2 regions of the Streptomyces sp. NPDC092296 genome follow, and region 1 is predicted to be linked to the other one. Evidence: riboswitches for the same ligand, from Rfam matches in the RefSeq annotation. Region 1 holds a riboswitch; the other holds the start of a gene.
What was found. A riboswitch is a leader RNA that binds a small molecule or an ion and turns the genes downstream of it on or off. The one in region 1 is predicted to bind thiamine pyrophosphate.

Region 1 (7,184 bases):
ACCGTTCACCGAGCAGCTGTGGGCGGCGGCGGAGCCGGCCTACGCGGCCATCCTCACGCACCCCTTCATCGCCGGGCTCACCGACGGCACGCTGCCCCGGGAGGCGTTCCGCCACTTCGTGGTGCAGGACTCGCACTATCTGCGGGACTACGCCCGAGCGCTCTCGGTGTGCGCGGCCAAGGCGCCGACCGAGCAGGACGTCCGGGCCTTCGCGGACGACGCGGTGGGGGCCATCGCCGCCGAGCAGAGCATGCACGCCGACTTCATGTCCGCGCTGGGCTCGGACGCGGCGGCGGCCTCCGCCGAACCGGTGCTGCCCACCACCCGCGCCTACTCCAGCTATCTGCTGGCCACCGCGTACGGCGGCTCCTTCGCCGAGGCGCTGGCCGCCGTGCTGCCCTGCTACTGGGTGTACGCCAAGGTAGGGGAGCGGCTGCTGGAAGCCTCGTCGCCCGACCCGCTCTACGCCCGCTGGATCGCCACCTACGGCGACGAGGCGTTCCAGACCGTGGTGCGGCGGGTGCTCGACCTGACCGACCGGATCGGTGAGGAGCTCTCGGAAGCGGAGCGCCGGCGCGCGACCGAGCACTTCACCACCACCACCCGCTATGAGTGGATGTTCTGGGACGCCGCCTGGCGCGGCGAGCGCTGGCCGGTGTGAGGGGTCGGCCCGGAGGCCCGGATCAGGGGAATGTCCGGGTCTTCTCGGGGCCGACGGCCCTCGTCTGCGCTGCGGGGCCCCCGTACGATCGAAGTGTCCACAGCGGACGGGACGCGGCCTCGCAGGAGCCGGTCCGAGGGGAGAGAAGGAACGGACATGGCTGAGTTCTGGAAGTCGCTGCCCTCGTGGGTGCGCAACGTGGTCGTACCGATCCTGGTCCTGATCGTGGCGTGGTACGTGCTGCTCGCCGTGCTCAGCCTGGTTGGCGCCATCATCGCCTTCGCGGTCAAGGCGCTGATCGTGGTCGGCATCGCCGCCGCCGTGGTGATCCTGGTGAAGAAGGCCGCCCGGCACTAGCTGCCGACAGCCCGAGGCGCCCGCCCGCACACCGCCCGGTGTGCGGGCGCCTGCGTTTCCGGGCCGCTGCGTGTCTGGGTCGCTGCCTGTGTGGCCCCTGCGTGTACGGGCCTGATCGGTCCGCCGTCGCGGAGAACGGCTGCGGCGTCATGCAACCCGACGGCTCCCACACGGGTGTTACAGGTCGGAGTGGGCCCGCTCCCGAACCGACCGACATCCGCACGAGCCACAGGGAGCACCGTGCCATCGACCGCAGTGAGGGAGCCCGCCGTCCGCGCGGGCACGACCGGGCCACCGATCCGACCGCACACACCCGGACGGCAACGGCCGCACCCGGGCGCCGCAGGGGTGGAGGCCGACATCAGGACCGCGACCAGCACCGGGAGCGCCGACACCGGCGCCGCCCCGGACTTCGAGGCATTCGCCGCCGCCCGCTGGACCCGGCTGGTCCGCACCGCGTACCTGCTCACCGGCGACCACCACGAGGCAGAGGACCTGGTCCAGGCGACCCTGGCCAAGGTCTACTCCGGCTGGGACCGCATCCGGCGCCTGGACAACCCCGACCTGTACGTCCGCCGGGCGCTGGTCAACAACAACGTCAGCCGGTACCGCCGCCGCCGGGTGACCCAGCTGCTGATGCCCCGGCTGCCCGACCGGGCGGCGCGGGACGGCGCCCAGGACCGGCTGGAGCAGCGGTCCGCGCTGCTCACCGCACTGGCCTCGCTGCCGCCCCGGCAGCGGGCCGTGGTGGTGCTGCGCTACTGGGAGGACTTCGGGGAGCAGGACACCGCGCAGGTGCTCGGCTGCTCCCCGGGCACGGTGAAAAGCCAGGCCAGCCGGGCGCTGGCCAAACTGCGCAGCCATCCGCAGCTCGCCGACTACGCGGCGGAGGCGGCCCGATGACCCGATACCCGATGACCCGATACCCGATGACGCGATCCCCGATGACCCGTTATAAGGAAGGACCCGCAGGCATGGAGACCAACCCGGGCATGGACATCGGTACGGACGGCCACGGCCACGGCGGCGACCAGTCGGCCGACGGGGACCGGCTGCGGTACGCCCTGGCCACCGAGGCCGAACTGCTCACGGTCGCACCGGTCCCGCTCGCCCGGGTGGTCCGGCGCGGCCGGGGCGTCCGGGCGCGGCGGCGCACCGCCGTCGCGCTGGCCGTCGCCGCCGTGGTGGCGACCCCGGTCGCGCTGGCGGTCGGGCTGCGCGGCGGCGCGGCCGACCCGGTCGACCCGGTGGCCGCGGCCACTGTGGCGGATCAGCCGTCCGTCGGGGCCGCCGCCGCACCGGGCGCCACCGCCGGCCGGTCGGCGGCCCCGACGGTGCGGGTGGTCGCGGAGGGGAAGCGGTTCGCGGTGGGGCTGGGGCAGCGGATGTACCTGACCCGCAGTGAGCGCTGCCTGGTCGAAGGGCACGGCCGGCCGGAGTGCAAGAGCGTCGGGGACGGCAACCAGCAGGCGGGCAGCGTCAGCCTGCAGACCCTGGGCGACAGCCGGCGCGCCCTCTACACGCCGCTGTACATCGGCCCCGCCCGGGTCGCCCGGATCACGGTGGCGGTGGCCGGGCGGACGCTGGACGCCCAGGTGGTCACCCTCCCCGGCCGCCCCGGCTACGCCAGCGGCTATGTGGTCGGGCCGACGCTCGACAAGGACGCGAGGCCCGGCTCCGTGGTCGTCACCGTCTACGACCAGGCCGGCCGGATCGTGGCCCGGCTCTGACGGACCGGGCCGGGCCCGCCGTACGTGACGGCTACCGCCGTATGCGACGGCTACCGCCGTACGCGGTGGCGGGCCCGGCCCGTGCCCGCCCTGGGTACGCCGGTCCCCGGGGCGGGCACCGAGCCGCCCGGCACCCGGTCGCGGGAGGCCACCAGGGCGGCCAGCGCCGTGGTCACCGGCACCGAGGCCACCAGGCCGATACTGCCCACCAGGGTGCGTACGATCTCCTCCGCAACGATCTCGCTGGTCGCCACCGTGCCCACCCCCCGCTGCGAGATGGAGAACAGCAGCAGCAGCGGCAGCGCGGCGCCCGCGTACGCCATCACCAGGGTGTTCACCGTCGACGCGATGTGGTCGCGGCCGATCCTGATGCCGGCCCGGTACAGCTCCCGGGCGCCCAGCCCCGGGTTGGCGGCCCGCAGCTCCCACACCGCCGAGGTCTGGGTGACCGTCACATCGTCCAGTACGCCCAGCGAACCGATGATCACCCCCGCCAGCAGCAGCCCGTCCAGCCGGATGCCCGGATAGAGCGAGTGCACCAGCGCCGTCTCGTCCGAGGTGTTGCCGGTCAGCTTGGTCAGCCCGATGAACAGCTCGCCCAGCACCCCGATCAGCGCCAGCGAGGAGAGGGTGCCGATCACCGCCACCGAGGTGCGGGCCGACAGCCCGTGGCAGAGGTAGAGCGCCACCAGCATGATGGCGCTGCCGCCGACCACCGCCACCAGCAGCGGATTCTGCCCGTGCAGCACCGCGGGCAGGATGAACAGCGCCAGCACGGCGAAGCTCGCCACCAGCGCCACCAGCGCGGTCAGCCCCCGCAGCCGGCCCACCGCGACCACCGCCAGCGCGAAGATCCCGGCCAGCACCGCCATCGGCAGCGCCCGGTCCGCGTCGGCGATGGCGTAGCGCAGGTCGGCCGGCGCGTCCGGCGAGTCGGTGAGGATCACCTTGTCGCCCGCCGACCAGCGGCCGTTCCCGTCCGGGGGCAGCGTCTGCCGCACCGTACGCCCGGCGTTGTCACCGCTGGTCAGCCGCACCGACACGCTGGTGCAGTCCTGCTTGCCCGCGTCCCCGGTGCACGGCGCCTGCGCGGTGGCGACCACCGTGCCGTGCACCGTCCTCTGGTCGAAGCCGACCCCGGCGGGGCCCGCGCTGTGCGGCGGCACACCCCCCGGCCAGAGCACCACCAGCCCCGCCACCACCGCCACCGCGAACGGCACCAGCACCGCCGCGATCACCCGCCGCAGCCGCGCCGAAGCGGGCGCCGCCGGGCCGTGGTGGTGGGCATGGCCGTGGCCGTCCCGGTGCGGGTGCTGCTCGTCGACGTCGGCCACGGGATGTCCTTCCGGGGTGGGTCGACACCAAGGGAACCACGGCCGGGCCCCCTGGCGGTGCGCGGCGCCGGACGGCTACGGTGGGGCGCATCTGATGCAGACGCGGGAGCTCGGAGCACCGGGCTGAGAGGGCACTGAACGCTGTGCCGACCGCAGAACCTGACCGGGTAATGCCGGCGTAGGGAGCAGGGTCCGATGACCACGCACGAAGCACAGCAGCACGACCACGACCGGAACCGGTCCACCGGCGCCACCGGGTACCCGACACCCGCCTGGCACAAGGCGTACCGCACCGGCTCGCGCCCCGACCTGCGGGTCCCATACCGCGAGGTCCACCTCGGCAACGGCCGTACGGTACCGCTGTACGACACCTCCGGGCCATACGGCGACCCGGCGTACGAGACCGACGTACGGCGCGGACTGCCCGCGCTGCGCGACGGCTGGATCAGGCAGCGCGGCGACGTCGAGGAGTACCAGGGCCGCGCGCCCAAACCCGAGGACGACGGTCTGCGGCCCACCGCACCGCGCGGCGGCCTGCGCAACCTGGACGCCGTCTTCCCGGGCCGCCCCCGCCGCCCGCTGCGGGCCCGCGACGGGGCCGCCGTCACCCAACTCGGCTATGCCAAGCGGGGCGTGGTGACCCCCGAGATGGAGTTCGTCGCACTGCGGGAGGGCATGGACCCGGAGTTCGTCCGGGACCGGGTCGCCCGAGGCCGGGCCGTCATCCCGGTCAATGTGAACCACCCCGAGGTGGAGCCGGCCGTCATCGGCACCGACTTCCTGGTGAAGATCAACGCCAACATCGGCAACTCCGCCGTCACCTCCTCCATCGAGGAGGAGGTGGAGAAGATGACCTGGGCCACCCGCTGGGGCGCCGACACCGTCATGGACCTCTCCACCGGCCGCAACATCCACACCACCCGCGAGTGGATTCTGCGCAACTCCCCGGTCCCGATCGGCACCGTCCCCCTCTACCAGGCCCTGGAGAAGGTCGACGGACGGGCCGAGGAACTCGACTGGGAGGTCTACCGCGACACCGTGATCGAGCAGTGCGAGCAGGGCGTCGACTACATCACCGTGCACGCCGGGGTACTGCTGCGCCACGTACCGCTCACCGCCCGCCGCAAGACCGGCATCGTCTCGCGCGGCGGCTCCATCATGGCCGCCTGGTGCCTCGCCCACCACCGGGAGAACTTCCTCTACACCCACTTCGAGGAACTCTGCGACATCCTGCGCGCCTATGACGTCACCTACTCGCTGGGCGACGGTCTGCGGCCCGGCTCCATCGCGGACGCCAACGACGACGCCCAGTTCGCCGAGCTGCGCACCCTGGGCGAACTGGGCCGGATCGCCCGGGAGCGGGACGTCCAGGTGATGATCGAGGGCCCGGGGCACGTCCCGATGAACAAGATCCGCGAGAACATGGACCTCCAGAAGGAGATCTGCGACGAGGCGCCCTTCTACACCCTCGGTCCGCTGACCACCGACGTCGCCCCCGGCTACGACCACATCACCTCGGGCATCGGCGCCGCCATGATCGCCTGGTGGGGCACGGCCATGCTCTGCTACGTCACCCCCAAGGAGCACCTGGGCCTGCCCGACCGGGACGACGTCAAGACCGGCGTCATCACCTACAAGATCGCCGCCCACGCCGCCGACCTCGCCAAGGGCCACCCCGGCGCCCAGGCCTGGGACGACGCCCTGTCCGACGCCCGCTTCGAATTCCGCTGGGAGGACCAGTTCAACCTGGCCCTCGACCCCGAGACGGCCCGCGCCTTCCACGACGAGACCCTCCCCGCCGAACCCGCCAAGACCGCCCACTTCTGCTCCATGTGCGGCCCGAAGTTCTGCTCCATGAAGATCAGCCGCACCATCAACGAGACCTTCGCCCCCGACACCCCGGCCACCGAGGCCGAGATCGCCGCCGGCATGCTCGCCAAGTCCCGCGAGTTCGCCGCCAACGGCAACCGCGTCTACCTCCCCCTCACCGACTGACACCAGCCCGTTGAGTTCACTGCGCTGGGAGGCAGGAGGGGCTTCCCAGCGCAGTGCTTCGCCGGCGGGCCGTACAACCCCGATCGCCTGCCTCGATGGCGGAGCCACGGGATCGTTCGAGTCGGGACGGGCTCACGCCTTCTGGCGCGCGACTTCGCCGGACCGTTGGTTGAGCTGGCGGACGACCCGGCTGGTCAGGTGGGGCGTGAGGCCCTGCCGGAGTGCCTTGAGGTGCTCGTCCCCGCGCACCGAGCTGGTAGCCCGTTGGCGTGCACGCGGCCTTGCTCCTGGCACGGCAGTTGGTCGGGGAGAAGCTGGTGAATCCGTCCTCCTTGAACGCCTGGGCCTCGCCCAGTAACCAAAGGGCGCGACACGACACCGCCCCGTCATCCCAGCCTCCTCACTCGGGGAGCGCATGATGAAGCTCGGAACGTTCGTCACGATCGACGGCCTCAGCGCCGGCGGCAAGAGCACCATCGCACCCGTCGTCGCCCAACTGCTCGGGGCAGCGCACATCACAGACGACCTGCCGACGTTCCCGCATATGCGGCGGGAGGTGGATGATTCCCGCAACGTCGCTGCTCGCTACCACTGGTGGATGATGGCCAACCATCTGAAGTCCGAGGAAGGTCAGGGCGGCCGTCGAGACGGGTCGGTCGGCGGTTCTGGAGAGCTACTTTCCCCGGACGATAGCGACCCACCAGGCGATGGGGCACGACAGCGAGCCGGTCTACCCGAACGGCGTCCTGCTGCCCGACGTGGCTGTCCTCCTTGTGGTGGACGAGAAGACGCGCCGAAGTCGCCTGCTCCAGCGTCAGGAGAGAGGCGCGTTCGGCTACTGGCACCAGCGCGAGGAGCACAACGTCGCTACCACGGTGACCAGCTACGAGCGGTTCGGCCTCACGGTCGTGGACGCCACCGGATTGACGCCGCATGAGGCCGCTGTCGAGATCGCCGGCATCGTTCGCTCCGTCACCTGAACTCTCCCACAGCGAAGGGAACTCCAGCATGACCACTGAAGTCGAGTACGAGGCGAAGATCCTCAATGTCGACCCGGAGGAGATCCGGGACGTGCTCGCCACAGCCGGTGCCGGCCACCTGGCCGAC
Region 2 (7,184 bases), on a different contig from region 1:
TAAGGTGAACCTCAGTCCAGTTAGGCAAGCCTTGGCTGAGTGCCGCGAGGGAGAGACCGCACGATGTACGTCTGCAGCTGCCACGCGGTCACCGAGCAGCGCATCCAGCGCGAGATCGCCGCTGGGGCGGCCACTCCCCGGGAGATCGCCAAGGGCTGCGGGGCGGGGACGGACTGCGGCTCCTGCGTCCGCCGTATCCAGGCGCTGCTGGGCCACCACGGCGCCCGGCCGTGCCCCACTTCCCGGCTGGCCGCCCGGCTCGGCCTGCCGGAGCCCGGGGCGGCGGCGGTCAGCGGCGGCGCCGAGGCGGCGTAGCGGGCGCGGTCAGCTGTCCGGCTGCTCGATCACCTGGGCCAGGTACAGCGGCTCACCCAGCTTCTCCACCAGCTCCAGCTGGGTGTCCAGGTAGTCGATGTGGTCCTCCTCGTCGGCGAGGATCGCCTCGAAGATGTTGGCCGAGGTGATGTCCTGCTTGGCACGCATCACCACGATGCCCCGGCGCAGCCGGTCGATCGCCTCCACCTCGACCTGGCGGTCGGCCTGGAACATCTCGGTGACGGTCTGCCCGACCCGCACATGGAACAGCCGCTGGTAGTTGGGCAGCCCCTCCAGGAAGATGATCCGGTCGGTGAGGATCTCGGCGTGCTTCATCTCGTCGAACGACTCGTGCCGGGTGTACTTGGCGAGCTTGGTCCAGCCGTGGTGCTCCTGCAGTTTGGCGTGCAGGAAGTACTGGTTGATCGCGGTGAGTTCGCCGGTCAGCTGCTCGTTGAGGAACTCGATGATCTCTGGGTCGCCCTGCATGGGTGCACGCTCCACGTCTTCGGGGATGTCGCGGCCGGGGTGCGGCGGCTGGGGGCATCGTGGCACCCGGTGTGGCGAAACTTCCAGTAAGTGCACACTCACCGTGTTCGGTGTGTTTCAGTGCGTTCGAGTGGTTCTGCGGTGGTCAGGGGCGGTAGGGGAGTCCATCGCCCGCTCTGTCACCATGGGGGCATGGGCCAGTTCGAACACCAGCAGCAGCGCCCCCGGCCCGAGGCAGTCGACCCCCGGCTGCCGCCGGGCCAGCGTCCGCAGCGCGGCTGGCCGGTGCTGCACTACGGGCCGGTGCCTCGCTTCAAGCCGCTCAGCTGGGAGTTCCAGGTCTTCGGCGCCACCGCCTCCGGTGAGAAGCACAGCTGGGACCATGAGCGGTTCTCGACCCTGCCGAGGACGACGGTCCACGGGGATCTGCACTGTGTGACCCGGTTCAGCATGCTGGGCAACGAGTGGAGCGGGGTGGCCACCCGGACCGTACTGGAGCTGGTGCCGCCGGCGCCCGATGTCACCCATGTGATGGTGTGGGCGGAGTACGGCTACAGCTCCAATCTGCGGCTGGCCGACTTCGCGGACCGGCGGTCCCTGTTCGCCACCCATCGCGGCGGTGAGCCGCTGACCGTGGAGCACGGCTTCCCGGTGCGGCTGGTGGTGCCGCACCTGTACGCGTGGAAGGGCCCCAAGTGGGTGCGGGCGGTGGAGTACATGCGGGCCGACCGCCGGGGCTTCTGGGAGGAGCGCGGCTACCACAACATCGGCGACCCCTGGGCGGAGCAGCGCTACTCCTACCAGGAGCGGCCGGGCGACGGCCCCGAGATGTGACCGCCGGGCGTGCCCCCGGGTGGGCTCAGAGCAGGACGAGGGTGACCGTGGTGCCCTTGGGCCGCCGGGCGTCGCCGCCCGGGTCCTGGTTGCGCACGGTGGGGGTGCCGAACGGGTTGAGCCGCACCACCCGCACCTGGAACCCGGCCTCCCGCAGCGCGGCCGTGGCGTCGGCCTCGTTCCTGCCCCGGACGTCCGGCACCGGGTAGAGCTGCGGGCCCTTGGAGACGGTCAGCGTCACGGTGGCGCCGGGACCGGCCCGGTCCGCCGGGTCCTGGGCGGCGATCGAGCCCGCGTCGACCGTGTCGGAGTACACCTGGTCGGGGCTGATCTGCACGGTGAAGTGCTGCTCGGCCAGCGCCGCCTGGGCCTGGTCCAGCGGCAGGCCGACGACCTGCGGCACCGGCAACGGCGCCGGGCCCTTGCTGACCACCAGCGAGACCGGGGTCTCCCGGGCCAGCCGCTTCCCGGCGGCCGGTTCGCTGCTGATCACCGCGCCCTCCGCGACGGAGTCGCTGTACTCCTCGGTGGTGGTGCCGGGGGCCAGACCGGCGCCGGTCAGCTGCTTCCTGGCCTCCGCCAGCGGCTTGCCCAGCACACCGGGCACCGCGATCCGCTCCGGGCCGCCGGAGAGCACCACCTTGACCGGGTGGTCCTTGCGGGTGCGCGCGCCCGGCTCGGGGCGGCTCTCGATCACCTCGCCGCGCGGCACCGTCTCGCTGAACGCCTCGGTGAAGTCGGCGCTCAGCCCCGCCGCGTCCAGCCGGGCGACGGCGGCCTGCCGGGTCAGGCCCAGCACGCTGGGCGTGGTCGCGTACAGCGCGGCGGACAGCAGCCAGGTGGTGAGGCCCACCACCAGCACCAGCGCGGTGGCCGCCGCCGCCAGCGTCGGGCCGCGCCGCCACCGCCGCCGACCGGGCCGGGCGGCCGGCGCGGGCTCGTCGTACGGGCGGCCCCGCGGCGTCAGCAGCTCGGGGGGCAGCTCCAGCACGCTGGTCCGCTCCGCGCCGGTCCGCTCCGGGCCGGCCGACGGCGGCGCGGCGGTCGCGGGCAGCCGCGTGGTGGGCTCGCTGGTGGAGTACTGCGGGGTGTGGTACGTGGAGGCGGGCGGCTCGGCGTCCAGCTGCTCGGCCGTCAGCGTGCGGCGCACCCGCTGGAGCGCGGCCAGCAGCTCCACCGCGTCGTACGGGCGGCGCTCGCGGTCGCGGGCGGTGGCGGCGGCCACGATGGCGTCCAGCTCGGGCGGCAGCCCGGGGACGGCGAGCGAGGGCGGCGGCACGTCCTCCGCCAGGTGCTGCCGGACGATCTCGGTGGGCGAGCCGCCGGTGCGCGGCTTGCGGCCGGTGAGCATCTCGTACAGCACGATGCCGCAGGCGTACACATCCGAGCGGGGGTCGGCGGGCTGCTGCCGGATCTGCTCGGGGGAGAGGTACGAGACGCTGCCGAGCACCGTGCCCAGCGGGGTGGCGCTGCCGCTCGCGGCGTCCCCGGCGACCGGGTGGACCAGGCCGAAGTCCGCGACCTTGACCAGGCCGCCCTCGGTGATCAGCACATTCTCCGGCTTGACGTCGCGGTGCACCAGACCGGCCCGGTGGGCGGCGCCCAGCGCGGCGAGCACCGGCTCCAGGATGTCCAGCGCGGCCCGCGCGGACAGGGCGCCCCGGTCGCGCAGCACATCGCGCAGCGTGCAGCCCGGCACGTACTCCATCGCCAGGAAGACCCGGGAGCCGTCGGCGCCCTGGTCGAAGACATTGACCACATTGGGGTGCGCCAGCCGGGCCACCGCCTTGGCCTCGCGGATGAAACGGCCGGTGAACTCGGCGTCCGCCGCGAGCGCGGGGTGCATCACCTTCAGCGCCAGCACCCGGTCCAGACGGGTGTCGGTGCCCCGGTAGACGGTGGCCATGCCGCCCACGGCGATCCGCTGCTCGACCCGGTAGCGGCCGTCGAGCAGCGCTCCGATGAGCGGGTCGTGCAAGGTCGTGTCCACGAGGGGAGTCTAGAGGCGCCCGGGGACAGCCCGGCATGGCGGCCGCTCAGAAGGCGGGCATCTCCCGGTGGTCCAGCTCGGCGCGGCCCGCCGACGGCGAGGACGCCTCGGCGTGGAACCGGCGCGGGATGCGCCCCGCGCGCCGGGCCAGCCGCCCCGCCTCCACCGCCCGGCGCATCGCATCGGCCATCAGCGCCGGGTCCTGGGCCCGGGTGACCGCCGACGCCAGCATCACCGCGTCGCAGCCCAGCTCCATGGCGAACGCCGCGTCGGACGCGGTGCCCGCCCCCGCGTCCAGGATCACCGGCACCCCGGCGCTCTCCACGATCAGCTGGAAGTTGTGCGGGTTGCGGATGCCGAGCCCGGAGCCGATCGGGGAGCCCAGCGGCATCACCGCCGCGCAGCCCACCTCCTCCAGCCGCCGGGCCAGCACCGGATCGTCATTGGTGTACGGCAGCACCGTGAAACCGTCGTCGACCAGCGTCTCGGCCGCGTCCAGCAGCTCCACCGGGTCCGGCAGCAGGGTGCGCTCGTCCGCCACCACCTCCAGCTTCACCCAGTCGGTGCCCAGCGCCTCGCGGGCCAGCCGCGCGGTCAGCACCGCCTCGCCCGCCGTGAAGCAGCCGGCCGTGTTGGGCAGCACCTGGACGCCGTTGCGGGCCAGCACCTCCAGCACCGAGCCCTTGACCGTCGGGTCGACCCTGCGCATCGCCACCGTGGTCAGCTCGGTGCCGGAGACCCGCAGCGCCTGCTCCAGCACCTCCAGGCTGGGGGCGCCGCCGGTGCCCATGATCAGCCGGGAGGTGAACGTCGTCCCGGCGATGGTGAGTGTGTCGTCCGCCATGGCTCAGCCTCCCTGCACCGCGGTGAGGATCTCGATCCGGTCGCCGTCGGCCAGCGTGGTGGCCTGCCAGGCGCCGCGCGGCACCACGGCCTCGTTGACGGCGGCGGCCACCCCGGCGGGCGCGGCGCTGACGGTGGCCACCACCTCGGCCAGGGTCCGGTCGGCCGGGACGCGGCGCGGCTCGCCGTTCACCGAGAGGGCGATCTGCGGGGCCGCAGCGGCTCCCGGGCTGTCGTACGGGCTCATCGCAGGGCCTCCTGAAGGGTGTCGCGGGTGAAGCGGGAGGGCAGGAAGGGGACGGCCGGCTCGGGCAGCCGGCCGGTGGCCAGGTACTCGGCCACCAGGTCGCCGGTGACCGGCGTCAGCAGCACCCCGTTGCGGTAGTGGCCGGTCGCGGCGACCAGGCCGGGCAGCGCGGTGGGGCCGAGCAGCGGCGCGTTGTCCGGCGACCCCGGCCGCAGCCCGGCGCCGGTCTCCACCAGCGGCAGCTCCGTGATGCCGGGCAGCAGCTCATGGGCGTCCCGCAGCAGCTCGTACACGCCGCCGGCGGTGACCGTGGTGTCGTGCCCCAGCTCCTCCACGGTGGCGCCGATCACCAGCTCGCCGTCGGCGCGCGGCACCAGGTAGATGTGCCGGCCGCGCACCACCGCGCGCAGATTGCGGGAGAGGAACGGCGCGTACACCGGCGGCACCCGCAGCCGCAGCACCTGCCCCTTGACCGGACGCACCGGCGGCAGCACGCCGTCCGGCAGCCCCGGCAGCAGATGGCTGCGGCTGCCCGCCGCCAGCACCACCTGGTCGGCGGTGAACTCCGTGCCGTCCTCGGCCAGTGCGCCGACCGCCCGGCCGTCCGCCACGGTCAGCCGGGCGGCGGCCGACGCCACCAGGGTGACCCCGGCGCGGCGGCAGGCCGCCACCAGCGCGGCGCCCACCCGGCGGCCGTCCACCTGGTGGTCGTCGGCGACATGCAGGCCGCCGCGCACCGAGGGGGCGAGCATCGGCTCCAGGCGGCGGCACTCCCGGCCGGTCAGCCAGCCGGAGTCCAGCCCGAGCCGCTGGTGGAAGTCGTACAGCTCGCGCAGCTCCGCCCGGTCGTCGGCGTCCAGCGCCACCGCGAGGGTGCCGCAGGCGCGGTAGCCGGTGGGCAGGCCGGACGCCTGCTCCAGCTCGGCCGCGAAGTCGGCGTACCGGGCGTTGGAGGCCATCCCCAGCCGCAGCAGCGGCTCCTCGCCGTACTGGAGCTCGGTCACCGGCGCCAGCATCCCCGCCGCCACCTGCGCGGCGCCGTGCCCGGGGTCGGGGTCGAGCACGGTCACGGCGAGGCCGCGCTGCGCCGTGCGCCAGGCGACGGCCAGCCCGATGATCCCACCGCCGACGATCAGGACGTCGGCATGCGTGCGTGCCAAGATTCGGATGCTCCCTTCGCCGGCATGACCCGGATCAGGTTCGGACGGTCGGAGGCCGCCGCAGCCTCCCTCTCAGCCCGGTGCGCCGGGCTCCCGTGTTCATGCTCCTCCCACCATAGCGCCGCCCCGTGGCGGGCCCGAAGGGGCCTGCCACGGGGCGGCGGGTGGGTGCACCGGGCCGGCCGTCCGCCGGCGGCGGGCCCGGCGCGGCTCAGTCGGCCTGCCGGGTCCGCGCGCGGTGCGCGGCGATCAGCTCGGCGTAGCGGTGTCCGCTGCTCTTCACGGTGCGCTGCTGGGTGTCGTAGTCGACGTGGACCAGGCCGAAGCGCTTGTCGTAGCCGTACGCCCACTCGAAGTTGTCCAGCAGCGACCAGGCGAAGTACCCGGCCAGCGGGACGCCCCGGGCGACCGCGCGGGCGCAGGCGGCGAGGTGCTCCTCCAGGTAGGCGGTGCGCTCGGGGTCGTGCACCGAGCCGTCCCGGCCCACGGTGTCCTGGTACGCCGAGCCGTTCTCGGTGACGTAGACGCGCTGGGCGCCGTATTCCTCGGAGAGCCGCACCAGCAGTTCCTCCAGGCCGGGGCCGTGCACCTCCCAGTCCATCGCGGTGCGCCGGGGGTCCGGGCCGGGCTGCTGCCGGGCGTAGGGGACCGGGCCGGTCGGGTCGTCCGCGATGATCTGCCGGAAGTAGTAGTTCAGGCCCAGCCAGTCCAGCGGTGCGGCGATGGTCTCCAGGTCCCCCGCGCGGATCGGGAGGTCCACCCCGTACAGCTCGACCATGTCCTGCGGGTAGCCGCGCCCGTGGATCGGGTCCAGCCACCAGCGGTTGGTGTGGCCGTCGGCCCGCAGCGCGGCGGCGCGGTCGGCGTCGCTGTCGCTGGCCGGCTCGATCGGGCTGAGGTTGTTGACGATGCCGACCTGGGCGCCGGGGCAGGCCGCGCGGACCGCCTGCACGGCCAGGCCGTGGCCCAGGTGCAGGTGGTACGAGGTGCGGACGGCGGCGGTGAGGTCGGTCAGCCCCGGGGCCATGTGGCCTTCGAGGTGGCCGATCCAGGAGGAGCAGAGCGGTTCGTTGAGGGTCGCCCAGTGGGTGATCCGGTCACCGAGGGCGCCGGCGACCACCGAGGCGTACTCGGCGAACCGCTCGGCCGTCTCGCGCTCCGGCCAGCCGCCCCGGTCCTGCTGCACCTGCGGCAGGTCCCAGTGGTACAGGGTGGGGAAGGGGGTGAGTCCGGCCTCCAGCAGCGCGTCGGTGAGCCGGTCGTAGAACGCCAGGCCGGCCGGGTTGACCGGGCCGCCGGCCTGCGG

Region 2: another riboswitch for thiamine pyrophosphate. It lies ahead of thiO (glycine oxidase ThiO); the one in region 1 lies ahead of thiC (phosphomethylpyrimidine synthase ThiC).

The regions. Positions count from the first base shown of each region.
Region 1 covers NZ_JBIVRB010000001.1:339,087-346,270, forward strand. Annotated here, with positions in the region: gene tenA (thiaminase II) at 1-661, shown strand, start outside; gene ACIQGZ_RS01555 (DUF5326 family protein) at 818-1,018, shown strand; gene ACIQGZ_RS01560 (SigE family RNA polymerase sigma factor) at 1,367-1,921, shown strand; gene ACIQGZ_RS01565 (hypothetical protein) at 1,993-2,748, shown strand; gene ACIQGZ_RS01570 (YibE/F family protein) at 2,799-4,082, opposite strand; TPP riboswitch at 4,175-4,284, shown strand; gene thiC (phosphomethylpyrimidine synthase ThiC) at 4,278-6,077, shown strand; gene ACIQGZ_RS01580 (hypothetical protein) at 6,785-7,057, shown strand; gene ACIQGZ_RS01585 (class IV adenylate cyclase) at 7,086-7,184, shown strand, end outside.
Region 2 covers NZ_JBIVRB010000003.1:209,015-216,198, forward strand. Annotated here, with positions in the region: gene ACIQGZ_RS11365 (bacterioferritin-associated ferredoxin) at 64-315, shown strand; gene bfr (bacterioferritin) at 325-804, opposite strand; gene ACIQGZ_RS11375 (sulfite oxidase-like oxidoreductase) at 997-1,638, shown strand; gene pknB (Stk1 family PASTA domain-containing Ser/Thr kinase) at 1,664-3,628, opposite strand; gene ACIQGZ_RS11385 (thiazole synthase) at 3,675-4,472, opposite strand; gene thiS (sulfur carrier protein ThiS) at 4,476-4,718, opposite strand; gene thiO (glycine oxidase ThiO) at 4,715-5,878, opposite strand; TPP riboswitch at 5,872-5,985, opposite strand; gene ACIQGZ_RS11400 (GH1 family beta-glucosidase) at 6,090-7,184, opposite strand, start outside.